4 regions of the Candidatus Clostridium eludens genome follow, and region 2 is predicted to be linked to each of the others. Evidence: riboswitches for the same ligand, from Rfam matches in the RefSeq annotation. Region 2 holds a riboswitch; each other region holds the start of a gene.
The links. Region 2 has a riboswitch for cyclic di-GMP ahead of ACJDU8_RS11720 (methyl-accepting chemotaxis protein). Riboswitches for the same ligand answer to the same signal wherever they lie in the genome.
Positions count from the first base shown of each region.

Region 1 (3,930 bases), on a different contig from region 2:
ATAAATTAATAGTTGGGAAGTTTTGTTCAATTGCATGTAAAGCCAAGTTTCTCATGACAAGCGGAAATCACACAATAAAATCACTATCTACTTATACATTTCCAATATTTTATGAGGAATGGGGTTTGGATGTCAGCCATATAACAGATGCTTGGGATAATAAAGGAGATATTATAATTGGAAACGATGTGTGGATAGGTTATGACGCTATAATTATGTCAGGTGTGAAAATTGGTGATGGTGCAATTATTGGAACCAGAGCAATAGTTACTAATGATGTTCCACCCTATGCTATTGTTGGAGGTATACCTGCAAAAGTTATAAAGAAAAGATTTAGTGATGATATAATTTTAAAATTATTGAAAATTAAATGGTGGGATTGGCCAGATGAAAAAATCCAAGCAAATATTCAATATATTCAATCAGGGAATATTGATAAATTAGTTTAATGGTCTGTGGCTAATTATTCCTATTTAATGAATCAACAATAAAAACCGAATAATAGATATGAACGCCGTAATATTCAACAATGAATCTTATGGCGTTTTAGTTCGCAATATAAAGTAAGTATTATGATTTGAAGGCTGTAATATGTTATAAATAATCAGCTTGTTTATTAGTTTTAGAAAGAATTCAGAAATACATGTAGAAATCCTTAGTTATGAAAGCTTGTTATAGAAAAATAAGGGAGACAAATATCGTGCTAAAGATTATAAGTACCGTAAGGGTGTTGATTTTGGAATAATCCCTATTTATTTTACAAATATGATTGCTGATCAATTAATAGTGGATCGAACACATTCTTTAATAAAAAGTTAATATAATGTTCTTTGAATAATGCCCTCCAATCGGTTAAAATACAGAAGTATTGGGGGGCGAGGGCGTTGGACTTACAAATAATATTTCAGTGGCATAAGGTATTACATATTATATTACCAATAATTATTATTCCTATATTAAAAAAACGAGTAGGCTTATTAAGAGCTTGTAGTATTGTATTTATGGTTGGCTTACTTAAAGAGGTACACGATATTGTAATCGTAATGGATCCTTTATGGGAATCAGCAGTAGATATGATTTTTGATTTAATTGGTATACTGTTAGGGATTATTGCAACAAAATGAAAAATTAATTTAGAGCCTATCCATAAATAACTTGAATTTTTCTAAAAACACATGCGAACTTAATAAGCACCAAAGTAGGAAGAGTCTTACTTTTTAAATCTAATAAGTAACTTTCTAAAACGATTCATCCATGAGTGGGCAGCTTCTACTATCCAACGACGAGCCTTGAACTTTGGCTCTCTTTCTTTAATAGCATGTAGTATGTGATATTTTAACAAATTTCTAATTGGAAGTTCATTCATTATACATTAAATAGAATAACTTTTCGCATGCTACATAATATATAACTATATTTGTAGAACCTGAAAAATGATTATAATTAAATATTAATGCTATTCATTTCTGTCATTAGAAAAATATAGAAGAGCAATTAAGTACTCTCATATATTTTCTTAAATTTAAAGCAACTAATACATTGGAACTCATGTTAATATACATTAGAAGTATCATTGACATCTAACATCCTGCACCTGTTAACATACAAAGCCACCTGGGTTCTATCTCTTACATTTAGTTTGTCAAATATATGAGTAGTATGTTTTTTCACTGTATTTTCAGAAATATGAAGTTTTTTTGATATTTCTTGATTAGGTAAACCTTTTCCTATTTCGCATAGAATTTCTTTCTCCCTTGGAGTAAGCTGTTCTACTCTTACAGGTTCAATAGTATTTTCTCTGATCATACAGTCTATAAAATAAGAGTCATAGTATTTTTTTCCTTTATAAACTTGATTTATGGTATATAAAAACTCCACTTCATCTGATTTTCCCAATATGTATCCTTCTACACCACACTTAATGGCTTCTACAAAAATATTTTTATCCTCATTAAAATCTAACATTATGAATTTACTCTTAACGCCACTATTCTTCATTTCTTTAATTAACAGCAATTCATCTTTATTTTGTTGACGTAAATCAAACAAAACAATATTAATTTTACTTGACTTAATTAACGGAACTGCTTCTTTTAGTGTTTCCCCAACAAGCATTACGTCAGCACGATTACACCTTGATATAACTGAGTATATACCATCTCTTATTAAAGTATAACTTGATAAAATAATAATCCTCATAATGTATTTTCCCCCATTCTTTTAACAATAATATCACTTAATTCTCCATATAAAATAAAAAAGACCCAATTTAACCATATAAACGGTAAAATTAGGTCGGTCGCACCATTGACTCCATATGCCTTAAGGGTGCCCAAATATAAAGCATACTTCTTTGTCCCCTATTTTCCATATCTCATTCCAAATAATAGTTGTGCAATAAATAACAATTCTTCTTATTTTATAAATTTCTTGTTAATGTAACTATAACTAGGGATTGCTGTATAAATATCAAATATTTATATGAACATTATGTGATTTGTTTAACAATCATTGTTTCTAAAGTGACTATTAATAATAAGTTATAGAAGTATAAGCACAATTCCTAACCATAATTATGTTTGATTTTTTATCATTAAAATTTTAGATTACTGAAAGTATAATTTCTTTTTGTTATAATTTGATATCTAATTTATCATACCATACAAATTTAAAGAAAAATGCTGAAATTTGTATGAATGTAAAAAAATAAATAATTATACAAAGTACTTTCTATTTACTCACCTATAATTGAGCGTTTAATTGCTTACAGATTGTCTGGAATGAATTGTATATAAATGATGTGATTACAAGTAATTGAGTCTAAATGGTGATGTATGATAAAATAACCATTGAAGTATAAATCAGGAAATGTAATCTTTAAGAGTTAAATGCTGTAGGTGCAAGAAATGGGAAAATATGATATAATTACTATTATAGTAACTTAGTATGGTAATATAAATTGAACAAAAGATTAATTATAGGCTAGTTTTACTACAATTTAAAGCTAAATGCATTAATTGAAATTTTTACTTAATGGAGTTGCGCTTTTTTAAAAGGAGGATATTCTAAATGACAAAAGTGAAATTTTGTATGTCGACAGCTCTTGCACTTACATTATCTTTAGCTCTTAGTTCAATAGTTTTTGCAGATTCATTACCAGGCATAATAAGCACAAAAAATGCCTGCTCATATTATGAAAGTAATAGAATAAGGGCTAATCAGCTATCATATAATGCAACCTCGAACTTATTATCTATAGAATCACTTCATGACATAACAATACATGAACCTACTATGGTAAGTAATTTAAACTTACCGTCGAATATCTTAGTTACAACTACGGAAAGAACTATGTTAGTACCAGTACAGTGGTCTAATTACTCTGGCGTAAGTATAAATACAACTACTCAACTAAGCGGTAAAGTCGTATTACCTCCAAGTATTTTAAATCCTACTAATATAAAGTTAGATGTAACCCAGAAAGTAGACTATAAAGGATGGGACTTCAAAGCAATCTAGGTACAGTGATAGGGGACCAAATAATTAACATACCTCCAGCTACAACTATACAGGAATTTATAAGCAACTTAACGTACAACGGTACAACCCTTACAAACGATACAACCCTTACAGATAAAATGTCTGCAATCATCGTAGACATACAGAAGCAAACATTATATGACGGTATCGTAAATGATGGAGATTCATTACAAATCTCCGATGGACTATACACACATACTTATTATCTTAGTATCATATTTGGAACACCATCAAATTCAAGTTCATTATTATCTATAATTCCACCTCAACCAATAGAGGTACCTATTACTGGAATGGAGTGCAATATAAACTTACCCACAATTGTACCCATTGATACTACAAGGGGAATTGTAAACTTACCCGTTCAATGGAACACACCAAAAGATTTAA
Region 1 covers NZ_JBJHZX010000060.1:2,279-6,208, reverse strand. Annotated here, with positions in the region: gene ACJDU8_RS23105 (CatB-related O-acetyltransferase) at 1-449, shown strand, start outside; gene ACJDU8_RS23100 (hypothetical protein) at 885-1,124, shown strand; partial or broken gene ACJDU8_RS23095 (IS5/IS1182 family transposase) at 1,214-1,309, opposite strand; gene ACJDU8_RS23090 (LuxR C-terminal-related transcriptional regulator) at 1,552-2,199, opposite strand; cyclic di-GMP riboswitch class II at 2,285-2,369, opposite strand; gene ACJDU8_RS23085 (hypothetical protein) at 3,070-3,519, shown strand; gene ACJDU8_RS23080 (hypothetical protein) at 3,498-3,930, shown strand, end outside.
Region 1: it holds a riboswitch for cyclic di-GMP, as region 2 does, so the genes downstream of both, ACJDU8_RS23090 (LuxR C-terminal-related transcriptional regulator) here and ACJDU8_RS11720 (methyl-accepting chemotaxis protein) in region 2, are expected to answer to the same signal.

Region 2 (3,930 bases):
CCCAAAAAATAAAATGCGCTGCTGAGAATTTCTACTTTCCCATCAACGCATTAAATTTCCAATGCTCCATATTATCTTTTTGATTTTCCCACGTCTTATATGAAAAATTAGTATGTATACAAGGTCATTCACCGACCACTACAATACTATATAGCTATATTTTTTATAATTATCATATAGTAAACTTTAAAGCTATACTGTTCAATTCAGCTGAGCTCTTCTTTATTATATCCGTTTCTAATTTTATTTCATTTGCATTGTCAGTTATAATTGATATCTTCTCTGCGATATTGCTAACTCCATTTGCTCCTTCACTGCTAGCCTTAGAAATATTGTCTACAACCTCGGAAATGATCTTTATGGATGCTAATAGTTCTTCTGATGTGGAACTTAAATCTGTCATTAATCCTTCTATAAAAATTGAATCCTTATTATAACTTTCACCAGTTTCAACAAGTTCCTCATATCCTTTTACTACTTGGATATCTATAAAGTCTAATGACTTCTTAGAATTTTCGGACAAACTATTGACCGCTTCAAATACACTGCTAATTATATTTTGCATTTCATTTACAGTAGCTTCAGAACTTTCTGCTAGTTTTCTTATTTCTTCTGCCACAACTGAAAATCCTCTTCCAGCTTCTCCTGCTCTTGCTGATTCTATAGATGCATTCAATGCCAATAAATTAGTTTGAGCTGATATTTGTAAAATAAAATCTGTTAACTCTTTTATTTTATCCACTTCTTTTGATTTAATAATTGCATTATTAACTGCTTCATTTATCTCTAATTTAATTTTATTTGCATCAGTTTGAGATAGTTTTGCATTTTCTTTTAGCTCATTTGCTTTTATACTGATTTCATTAACTGATGTTGTACCATCTTGGGTTTTTGTAGTAATATCCTCTATGGCTGTACCAATTTCAACTGTACTAGCATTTATTTCTTCCGTTGAAGCTGCTGTTTCTTCCATACCCACTGATAGTTTTTCCACAGTTTCTGAGGTCTCAACTAAATTTTTAGCTAATACAGCTATATTATCATTTGTTATAGAAACAGCTCTATTTACTTTGTTAACCTCTGCAACTATTATTTTAACTATACTATGTATGCTTTCCATGAATTTATTAAAATACATCGACAATTCACCAATTTCATCTTTTGATGTTATCAAAATTCTTTTAGTCAAATCTCCATGCCCCTCTGATATTTCCTTAAAATTAGAAGTAAGCTGTAAAATTTTGTTCATAATAAAAAATCTAATAAATACTAACATGCATACAATTAAAAGCACTCCACAAATTAGTAATATAACACCTTGGCTAGCTATAAGCTTGTTAACTAAGCTATTAATAAAATCGGCCTTTTCCCCTATAAAAATCATACCTGAAGGTTTTCCACTTACATCAATAATCGGTTTATATCCACCAACATAATTTTCATTATTAATTATACATTTGCCATAGTAAGATTGGCCATTTTTTAACACATCGTTTATTATAGAAGTATTTTCAGTTTTTGTACCAATAATCCTTTTTCCATTTTTATCTTTTATAGTGGTAGCAATTCTTTCATTGCCATAAAAAATTGTAATATCATATCCAAATAATTTTTTTTGTTTATCAAGAAATGCATTATTAGAAAGAATATATCCCAAGGACACTGCACCTATAATATTACCATTGTTATCCTTTAACGGTACCCCTGCCCTAATAGAATATTTTACAACTTCCCCATTTTCTATGCCTACAGATTTTTCACCGTTCAAAGCTTTTTTAATGTTTACCTGATTTGCTATATTATCACCATATTCATTCGGTTCATGAGCGCGTATAAAAACATTACCTTCTTTATCTGTTATTACCAAATAATCGATACCAAAAGATTTTAATGCCGTTTTACCTAAATCCAAAGCAGCTGCTCTATTTTGTGTACTAAGAGCTTCAACAAGTCTAGATGAATTTTCAAACCAATCACAAGCATTTAACGACTTTTGCTTTAAATCTTCTATATTACTTGCAAAAGTATTGCTTTTTTCCTCTATTTCATTAAGACTATTTTCATAAAGACTATTCTTTACTATATAATTAGAACTTATGGATACAACCATAATAAAAAGTAATGTAAATGTAATTACTATAAAAGACAATTTACTCCATATACTATTGAGTTTAAAATTTTTTAACAAGTAGCATTCCCCCCTTATTCTTCCTTTATGTGTTCCTCACTGTGCTTACCTAGAATAGATAAAGCTTTTTAAGACCTAGTATCATTTGTATATTCATCTTAAATAATAAAACCAATTAAAGCTAATAAAAAATCAATTAGTTTCAATTGGTCGGTTGCATCACTAACTCCGAATTCTCAAGATGCCCAAATAAATAGAATTCTTCACAGTTCCCAGTCTTTTGTATTTTGTTGATGTTTTTTATATATTATTGTAATTTTATGTCTATATATGCGTATATTATCATTATAGTATGAAAAAATCAATATCTCATCCATCTTTTAACATAAAAATAAAATGCCTTGATGAGAATTTCTATCTTCCCAGCAGTGCATTAAATATTTTATAATCAAATAGTGATATTTTATATATAGGAGAATTGAATTATGAAAGTTTTAAAATATATTATTTTATGGATTATAAGTTTTATTGCCTTTATGTATCTTTCGTTTATTCTCGAAAATCTGTTACATAACGGTAATAACGATTCTGATATTATACTAGTTGGTATTTATTTACTAGGGGCAACTATAATAACTTGTACAGTTCTAATAATTAACACTATTAAAGATATACACGAATAAAATTAAAATTTATATATTTTAAGAATAGTAAATTATTGTAATATGAATATATATATCTATTTTTAGCTTTTCTAAAAACATTACCCAGAATAACCTTTTAAAAGCGCTTTAATATATAATCATTTTGTTCAAAATGTGAATTTAATGTGACTTAAATAAAAAACAAGAGAGCTATTTGAAAATTGAATAATAAGGTGTTTAATTGTTTATAAATTCCATGGGAATTTTAGCTAATATTGACTAAAGCATAACATTTTAGTACAATAATATTAGTCCATTAATGGACTAATATTATTTAAAAGAGGTTTTTACTATGGAATGGATCTATCTAATTTTAGCTATTATTCTTGAAACTTTAGGAACTACTTGTATGAAGATCTCTGAAGGATTTACAAAATTACTACCAGCACTAGGAACACTTTTAACATATGGGCTATGCTTTATTTTTTTATCAATGTCCTTAAAGAAGATATCTGTTAGTATAGTATATGCTATATGGGGAGCAGCAGGAATTACTATTATATCAGTAATAGGAATTCTTGTTTTTAAAGAGGATGTTAGTGTGTTAAAAATAGTATCTATACTTTTTATTGTATTAGGGGTTATAGGACTAAATTTTAGTGGTGTTAGTCACTAGTTTCTCTTATAATTAAGGTAGTATTATTTTATAATTGAAGGAAGAGTGTACAAGACATGAGTGAGGAAGAGAAATTTACTGAGCTATTAGATGTTTATTATCAATCTTGGTTTAAAATTAATGATATTTATCGTGTTTGGTCCAGAAAACATGAAATTCAAGATACAACCTTGTTTACTTTGTATGTAATAAATAAAAGTTCCCCTTATTGTACTCAAAATGAAATTCGGGATAAATTGAGTTTGCCGAAACAAACAGTTTCGTTAATACTATCTGGACTTGAGAAAAAAGGATATATTCTGAGAGAATTGAATTCTAAAGACCGTAGGAACAAAATTGTTAGGTTTACGGAGAAGGGAAGTCAATATGCAAGCAGTATACTTGAAAAACTTAAATCAGCAGAAGTAGAGGCTTTTGGAAATATGTCGCAAGAACAAAGAAGAACTATGATAGAACATTTTTGTTTGTTATCTGATCTATTA
Region 2 covers NZ_JBJHZX010000016.1:16,985-20,914, reverse strand. Annotated here, with positions in the region: gene ACJDU8_RS11720 (methyl-accepting chemotaxis protein) at 173-2,188, opposite strand; cyclic di-GMP riboswitch class II at 2,328-2,411, opposite strand; gene ACJDU8_RS11715 (DMT family transporter) at 3,125-3,448, shown strand; gene ACJDU8_RS11710 (MarR family winged helix-turn-helix transcriptional regulator) at 3,505-3,930, shown strand, end outside.

Region 3 (3,930 bases), on a different contig from region 2:
TGAATAGTATAAGTGGGTACTTTATGGAACCTCAGAATTTTTCTGTTAATGATGGGAATGGAATCAGAACGATTATTTTTTTTGCTGGCTGTCCTCTTAGATGCCAATGGTGTTCCAATCCAGAAAGTTGTACAGATTCTAACAAGATTGCATACCATGAAAAGACCTGCATAGGATGTGGAAGGTGTGTTCAAGTATGTCCACATGGAGTAAGTATAAATTTAAACCAGATTGTTCAACGAAAAAAATGCAAATCTTGCGGACTTTGCACAGAGGTATGTCCAACTAATAGTAGAAAAAATTTGATTTATCACTATAATAGTGAACAGATATTAAAAGTAATAGAAAAACAAAGAGTATTTTATAGATATTCAAAGGGTGGAGTTACCTTTTCTGGAGGTGAAGCAACCCTGCAAATAGACATGTTGAGAGAACTTGTAAATAAACTCTATGATAAATCTGTAGATTTAGCTATTGAAACTTCTGGCTACTTTCAATTTGACAACGTGAAAGATATATTGGAAAAATTAAATTTAATATTTATAGATATAAAGCATATGGATAATGATAAACATAGATTCCATACAGGAGTTGGCAATGGAAGGATATTAGAGAATATATCAAGACTTAAAGAATTAAAAGTACCTGTGGTAGTTCGCATACCAGTAATTGATGGAGTAAATTCAAGTATAGAGAATATTAGAAAAACTGCTAAATTTGTTAAAGTTAATATAGATAAATCAAAGTTAGAGCTATTACCATATCACTTATTTGGAAATAGTAAATATGAAGTCCTTGGGTTAAAAAAGCCCTCCAAACAGTTTAAAACTCCATCGAAGGAAGACTTAAGAGAGTTATATAAAATAGTTAAAAATGAGGGTGTTGAGGTAGTAAGTTATAAGTAGGATTAAAGAAGTTATTTGGGTGTGCAGTAGTGCTTATCTCTCACAGTGAATAATATGGCAGTATTAGCTAATTACCCCATTGGAATAAAAAAATTTATAATATGCATACAGATAATATCTTGAGAAAATTGCTTGCCACTTCTAATATTTCTTTTTACAAATCTACAAAAAATGAAAAATTAAGGTAAACTTTATATATTATTCTTGAAAATTGTAAAATTTAGATGTAAAATTATGAATAAATATATATTGACAATGGCACACTTATCGAAAGGTAAGGTCGCAAAGCTATGGGTCTAAAGAAAATTTATTTTTCTATGATTGCCAGGTTGCCAAAATTATAATTATAAGAATTAATATATTATGTTTACATTTTGGTGCCTATAGCTATATAGGCACCTTTTAATTTTTAAATAAATGAAAGGATAGGTGTATTAAAGATATGAAAAAACATGAGATGGCTTTGAATAAGGCCAAAAAAGAGTTCAATGTAAAAATATGGGGTATGTATGAAGCAAGTGATGCTAAGAGTTTCATTGAGGAATTTAAAAAAATAGTATCAACTATACAAACTGCTGATTATATTTTGTGTTTTGATTCCCAAGAATTAAAAGTTTCTACTCGAGATATGGTGCCAATGCTGGAAAGTTGTTTTAAAATGTATAAAGATTTAAATTTTAAGAAAGTTATAATGAAAGCGGGAAATAATGCAACTTTAAAAATGCAGTTAACAAGAATAGGTAGAAATGTAGGGCTTAATGTTGAAGTAATTTAACAACTTACATATGAAGGTTTAGATTGAATTTTATCATTTATTATTCAAGGAGGCTAACAATGGGCGTAAAATTAAGTTGTATTGATATTTGTCATGGTTCTAAGGTTGTTTCAAATGATTTTTATTTAAAGCACTTTGAGAAGCAAGGCAAAAACGTAGAGCATTTGTTAATAGATATAATGGGTAGAGATAAAAGATTTATGTTTGATGATAATGAGACAACTCTATCTTTAGCGTTAAAAGTATCAAAATCTGCATTAGCTAAGGCCAACTTCACAGGTAATGATATAGACATAATAATATATTCTTCTATATTATCGGAATATATTTCACCATCTATGGCAATTTTGTTACATAAGGAGTTAAATGCGGGAAGAAATGTAATGTGTTTTGATATGAATGCTAATTGTGCTGGTATGACTGTTGCTTTAGAATGTGCCTCAAATTATTTGATGACATCAAATCGAGCAAAAAAAGCTCTAATTGTTGGTTGTGATGATTTGAATTCTTTACTTGATCCCAATAATGAACTTTGTTATGGTAATTATGGACATGCTGCTTGTGCAATAGTTTTGGAGAAGGTAAGTGAGGATTGCGGGGTATTGGATACAGAGTATTATATAAATACAGAAGAGAGTGAGAATGCTATGTGTCCAAGTTCAGGATTTTCCAGTTTCTTTAAATCACGAGATGTAGATGAATTTTATTTGAAGTGGATTCCATTTGATGGAGGGGCTTGCGTTTACCCTGCCGTGGACATTATAACCAGCATGTTAAACCAGAAAGGGTTAACCAAAGATAATGTTAGTATGTTTTGTTTTTCACAGTTTGCATTTGTAAATATAAAGACTATAAGAGAACTTATGGACATAGATGAAGACAAGAGTATTTATATAGGTGATAAGTATGGATATACTAGTACAAGCAGTCCTTTTATAGCATTATATGAAGCTATAGAACAAGGCAAAGTTAAAAGAGGAGATTATATAGTATTTTGGACTATTGGCACAGGATCTGAAAGTATAGTAATGCTTTATAAATATTAAGGCATTCAAAAATTTTGATCAAGCTATTCTAAGGCTCAGGTGGAGTTTGCTCATAAGGAATGTCTTTCTTCATCTGAACCTTAGAAAAATTTGATATTAGTCCAATGTTTTGCTGAATTTAACCATTGTTAAGCCTACAATAATAACAATTGATATACTTAAGGATAATATAGGACCTATAATATATGATACACCTACGCCTTTTACTATTATTGCTCTTAGAATTTGCAGAAAATAGGTTAGCGGCAAAGCACAGCTTATAAGATAGATTATTTTAGGCATGGCCTCTCTTGGGAACATAAATCCTGACAGAAGTACACTGGGGAGTAAAAGTGCTAGAGAAGCCTGCATTGCCTGCAGCTGGGTTTTGGCCACAGTGGAGATAAGCATACCTATAGCCAGGGAGCATATGAGAAATAAAGTTCCAAGTGTTATAAAAAGTGCCACACTTCCCTTTACCACTATACCAAATAATAAATTTCCAAGAATCAATACAGTTATCATATTGAGAAAGCCAATTATTGTGTAGGGTATCAATTTTCCCACTACAAGTTCAAAGGAACTAATGGGTGTCATAATAAGCTGCTCCATGGTTCCCTTCTCTCTTTCCCTTACCATTGCAAAAGAAGTTAATATAACAGTAATATTTTGAAGGATGAGTCCCATAACACCGGGTACATTAAACTTACTGCTTTCCAATGTAGGATTGTATAGTACAAGAGGCTTTATGCTTGTCCCTATGCTTGAGGACATATTACGTCCTGATTTTTTGACTTCCACCTCCTGCATTTTAGCTGAATAGTTATTTCCTATAAGCATGGAGTAAGACATGGCAGTTCTTGCTATAGTGGGGTCAGAACCATCCACTAGAACCTGAACTTTTGCCGTTTCATTCCTATCCAATGTTCTCGCATAGTCAGGTGGTATTACAATTCCTACTTTTACTTTTCCCATGTCAATATACTTCTCTACTTCATTAGGGGAATCAGCTGAGCCGTAAAGTTTAAAATAGTATGAGTTTATAAATGCATTTACAAGTTGTCTGCTTTCTACAGTTTTGCTGCCGTCGTACACCATCAGGTTCACGTCATTTACATCTGTATTTGCTGCAAATCCAAATAAAAGCAGCATCATTATGGGCATCACAAGAGCTATAACCAGGCTCGGTTTATCTCTTTTTATGTGAATAAATTCCTTCTTTGTA
Region 3 covers NZ_JBJHZX010000001.1:284,294-288,223, reverse strand. Annotated here, with positions in the region: gene ACJDU8_RS01375 (glycyl-radical enzyme activating protein) at 1-905, shown strand, start outside; cyclic di-GMP riboswitch class I at 1,153-1,242, shown strand; gene ACJDU8_RS01370 (hypothetical protein) at 1,348-1,680, shown strand; gene ACJDU8_RS01365 (3-oxoacyl-[acyl-carrier-protein] synthase III C-terminal domain-containing protein) at 1,740-2,726, shown strand; gene ACJDU8_RS01360 (ABC transporter permease) at 2,823-3,930, opposite strand, start outside.
Region 3: it holds a riboswitch for cyclic di-GMP, as region 2 does, so the genes downstream of both, ACJDU8_RS01370 (hypothetical protein) here and ACJDU8_RS11720 (methyl-accepting chemotaxis protein) in region 2, are expected to answer to the same signal.

Region 4 (3,930 bases), on a different contig from region 2:
TTTTGTGCCATAATATTAATCTCCAAGTTTTTTTCTTATTTTACCAACAATTTGGCTTTTATGCAATTTTAAGTTTTCAGACATGCCCTAATACTTTTGTAATCTCAGATACTGAATTATTTCAATAAATATAATATAATTTAAAATATAGAAACAGTAAAGAAACAAATAGTGAAATAAGAAATTAGTTAGTAGGAAAGTCTCAAAATGAGTAGAAGAAAATATGTAGGTATCTAATATTAACATAGATAGGAGATTAGGTGATATTTTTTCATCTGATAAAAGCAAGTTAAATAACCTTAAGTGTGGTTTTCATTGATAATTAAGGTTATTTTATTTGTAAAAGGTAAAGGGAGAGAGACGTGGCAAGAAAGGTGACAAAAGGAATACGTGAAGATATAGATGAGGAAATTCAAATTAAAATATGGAATGCCATTGATATGTTAAAGAGGATGGATAACTTTTCTGTGGGTCATTTACAAGTATTTGAATTAAGGAAGACAGAAGACAGTAGTATTTTCAATAATTGCTATAATCAGAAGATAACCTATTGTCGTGAAAAATCTGCATATATGGAGGAGATTTTTGTAAAAGTTGCTAATCCTGTTGATGCCGAGGTATATGTTGTAGAGGATTTAGGGCACAGTGTAATGATGAAAAACTCAGAATATTGTTGATAAGTCTACTATAGTGAGCAAAGATTTAGTAAGGGGTATTGCATTTGCAGTTTGTGGAAAAAAGTTACGAGTTATGAAAGTGGATTAGGTTGGATACTGGCGGTAGAAAATACGCTGCTGCCTATATCCTTAAACAAAGAGGATACTAAACGGAAAAGTTATATGATAATTTAGTTCCCCAATAAGGCTGTACAAAAAATAAAATTAGAGCAATTCTTTATTTGTGATTAAATACTACAGGTTAGGAGTTGCTTAATTTTATTTTTAAACTTATTGATGTTTTTTTAATTAAGGTGTGATATAAGAACTTGTTTACCGACGAACTTCCATAAAGTTCATATTGTGATTTGCCGATATTAGTATAAGATTAAAATATAAAATATTCATATTAGGATATAAATTAAGCCAAATCTAATGGTGATGGAGGTACATCATGCTTTTGTGGATAGGAAAAAAAATTCACTCTATGCTAAAAGTTAACCCAAAGAGCAAATATAAATACGAAATTTGGGATGAAATATTATAGGAAACAGGGGGACAAAGAAGTATGTTTTGTATTTGGGCACTTTTAGGACATACGGAGTCAATGGTGCAACCGACCTAATTTTACCGTTTATATGGTTAAATTGGGTCTTTTTATTTTATATAGAGAATTAAGTGATATTACTGTTGGAAAAAACGGGGGAAATACATTATGAAGGTTATTATTTTATCAAGTTGTGCTTTAATAATGGAGGGTATATACTCAGTTGTATCAAGGTGTAATTGTGCTAACATAATGCTTGTTGCAGAAACATTAGAGGAAGCAGTGTCATTAATTAAATCAAGTAAGATTAATACTGTTTTATTGGATTTGCATCAAAAAAATAAAGATGAATTGCTGCTAATTAAAGAAATGAAGGAAAGTGGTGTTAAAAGCAAATTCATAATGTTGGATTTTAATGAAGATAAAAATATTTTTGTAGAAGCCATTAGGTGCGGTGTAGAGGGGTACATATTAGGAAAATCAGATGAGATGGAACTTTTATGCATTATAGATAGGATTTACAGAGGGAAAAAATACTATGATTCTTATTTTATAGACTGTATGATGAGAGAAAATACCATGGAACCTGAAAGAATAGAACAGCTTACTCAAAGGGAGAAAGAAGTTTTATGTCAAATAGGAAAAGGTTTGAGTAATCAAGAGATATCAAAAAAACTTCATATTTCTGAGAATACAGTAAAAAAACATAATAATCATATATTTGACAAACTCAATATAAGAGATAGAACACAGGTGGCCTTGTATGTTAACAGGTGGGGAATATCAGGTGTTAATTATAATTCTAACGTGTGTTAAATATATAGTGATTTAGCTGGAATACTATGTAATAAATAGTTTGTCATATTACTAATAATTCCAATGAAATTGACATCATAAAACCTTATAGATTGTATCATAGGATGAAAGCTTTAGAGATTATCCCTAAATAATCTGTGTTTTTCTAAAAGCAATAAAAGCGCATGCAAAATTAATAAGGCCCAAATGGGAAATATCTGTTTTCTCAAATCGAACGAGCAATTTTCTAAAATGATTCATCCATGAATGGGTTACTTCTACTACCCAACGACGAGCTTTATAATTTGGATTGTTCTCCATATTCTTTTTTTCTTATCTTCGGGAAACTACATGAGGAATATAGCCTCTAAGAACTATAATTTCTAAAGCTGGCTCTCCAGTATATCCATTGTCCGCACAAAGGTTTTGAGGATTTTTAACTGTGGGTTCTGGTTGTTCTATAGCTATGGAATTTAGTACTTCTCTCAGTTGCGATACATCATGACGATTTGCTCCTGTTACCACTACTGATAACGGTACTCCTCTGCCGTTTACGAGGATATGCTTTTTGATCCCGTTTTTTTCCTCGAACTGTTGGATTTGCCCCAACAGATTCTTTTGCAAAAGGAGCTTTATTCATACTTCCATCCATACTAAGCCACTCTCAATCAATTCCTTGGATTTCGTTGTATCTAGCTTCCACATATTCTCAAGTACTCCTGCCTTGCACCATGCCATAAAATATCTGTGAATTGAACTAGATGCTCCAAACTTTTCTTTTGGTAGTGCCTTCCACTGTATACCTGTTTGAAGTATATAAAAAATTGCTTCTAAATATTTTTCTTGATTCCATTGGCTTTCTTCAAGCACCAGCAGCTCGTTTATATTCTTTATTCGGTTCTCTTTGTTTCTTAGGTATTAGATTTTTTACTTCTTCCCAAAACTCATCAGTTATCTCCCATGATTGCTTTTGTATCATTTGTACAATCCTCTCTATCCCGTTTTTTAATTATCGTATCATACCAGAAACTATTTAGGGATAAGTTCTTAATGTAGGAACAAGCATATCTTTTGGAAATTTACGAGAAGGTGATCTAGTTTTCTTTTCGTTCACAAGTAATGGAGTTATAAGCCATGTTGGAATTTATATTGGTGGAGGACAATTCATAAATGCTTCATCCAGCAAAGGTGTTGTAATTTATCCACTAGGTCCGTATTGGCGATCAGCCTACGTAGGAGCAAGACGAGTGATTCAGTAGAATACATATAGTAAGAATATGAAATAAATTTTAATCGGAGGGAAGAGATATTTTAACAGCTTCCTTCTATTTTTTTATGCAGTGAAATGGGATAAAATCCCTATATTCAAAAGCCATATGATTAAGCAGAAAGTCTATTTATTGTACCATCTCCATGTACCAACCCTCCTTAGTTGTATATCAAATCGGGCTTGGGTATAGCCCGTATAATGGATAAGTAGGCGAGTAGTAATGAACACTATGTTATTAATTAGCAACTATTTGAGTAACTTCATATAATATTATAGTAGTAATGAAATAAGGTTTTTTACTAATTCCGCAAATCTAAGCTTCCTGCCCATAGAAGGTGATAGGCATAAATGGCGACAAGGAGCAATTTTTACGGAATTGTAAGGCTATATTTTATTAAGTTATTTAAAAGGTGAATGAGTATGGCAATGAGACCACAAATTTTGCGAGCAGGAGATACAATTGGAATAGTTACTTTAGGGAGTCCATTATCTGCGGATGTCATTAATGTTGGTATACAGACTCTTAAGAATATGGGCTTTAATGTAGTTCTAGGAAAATATGTGTACTCTTATGGTGGATATATTGCAGCTACAGAACAACAGAGAGCCTCTGATTTGATGGAAATGTTTAGAAACCCCGCTGTGAGGGCCATTATCCCCTC
Region 4 covers NZ_JBJHZX010000037.1:7,973-11,902, reverse strand. Annotated here, with positions in the region: one part of gene ACJDU8_RS19645 (IS5 family transposase) at 1-14, opposite strand, end outside; gene ACJDU8_RS19640 (DUF960 family protein) at 363-677, shown strand; gene ACJDU8_RS19635 (hypothetical protein) at 729-851, shown strand; cyclic di-GMP riboswitch class II at 1,202-1,287, shown strand; gene ACJDU8_RS19630 (LuxR C-terminal-related transcriptional regulator) at 1,372-2,019, shown strand; partial or broken gene ACJDU8_RS19625 (IS5 family transposase) at 2,146-2,977, opposite strand; partial or broken gene ACJDU8_RS19620 (C40 family peptidase) at 3,051-3,257, shown strand; gene ACJDU8_RS19615 (S66 peptidase family protein) at 3,689-3,930, shown strand, end outside.
Region 4: it holds a riboswitch for cyclic di-GMP, as region 2 does, so the genes downstream of both, ACJDU8_RS19630 (LuxR C-terminal-related transcriptional regulator) here and ACJDU8_RS11720 (methyl-accepting chemotaxis protein) in region 2, are expected to answer to the same signal.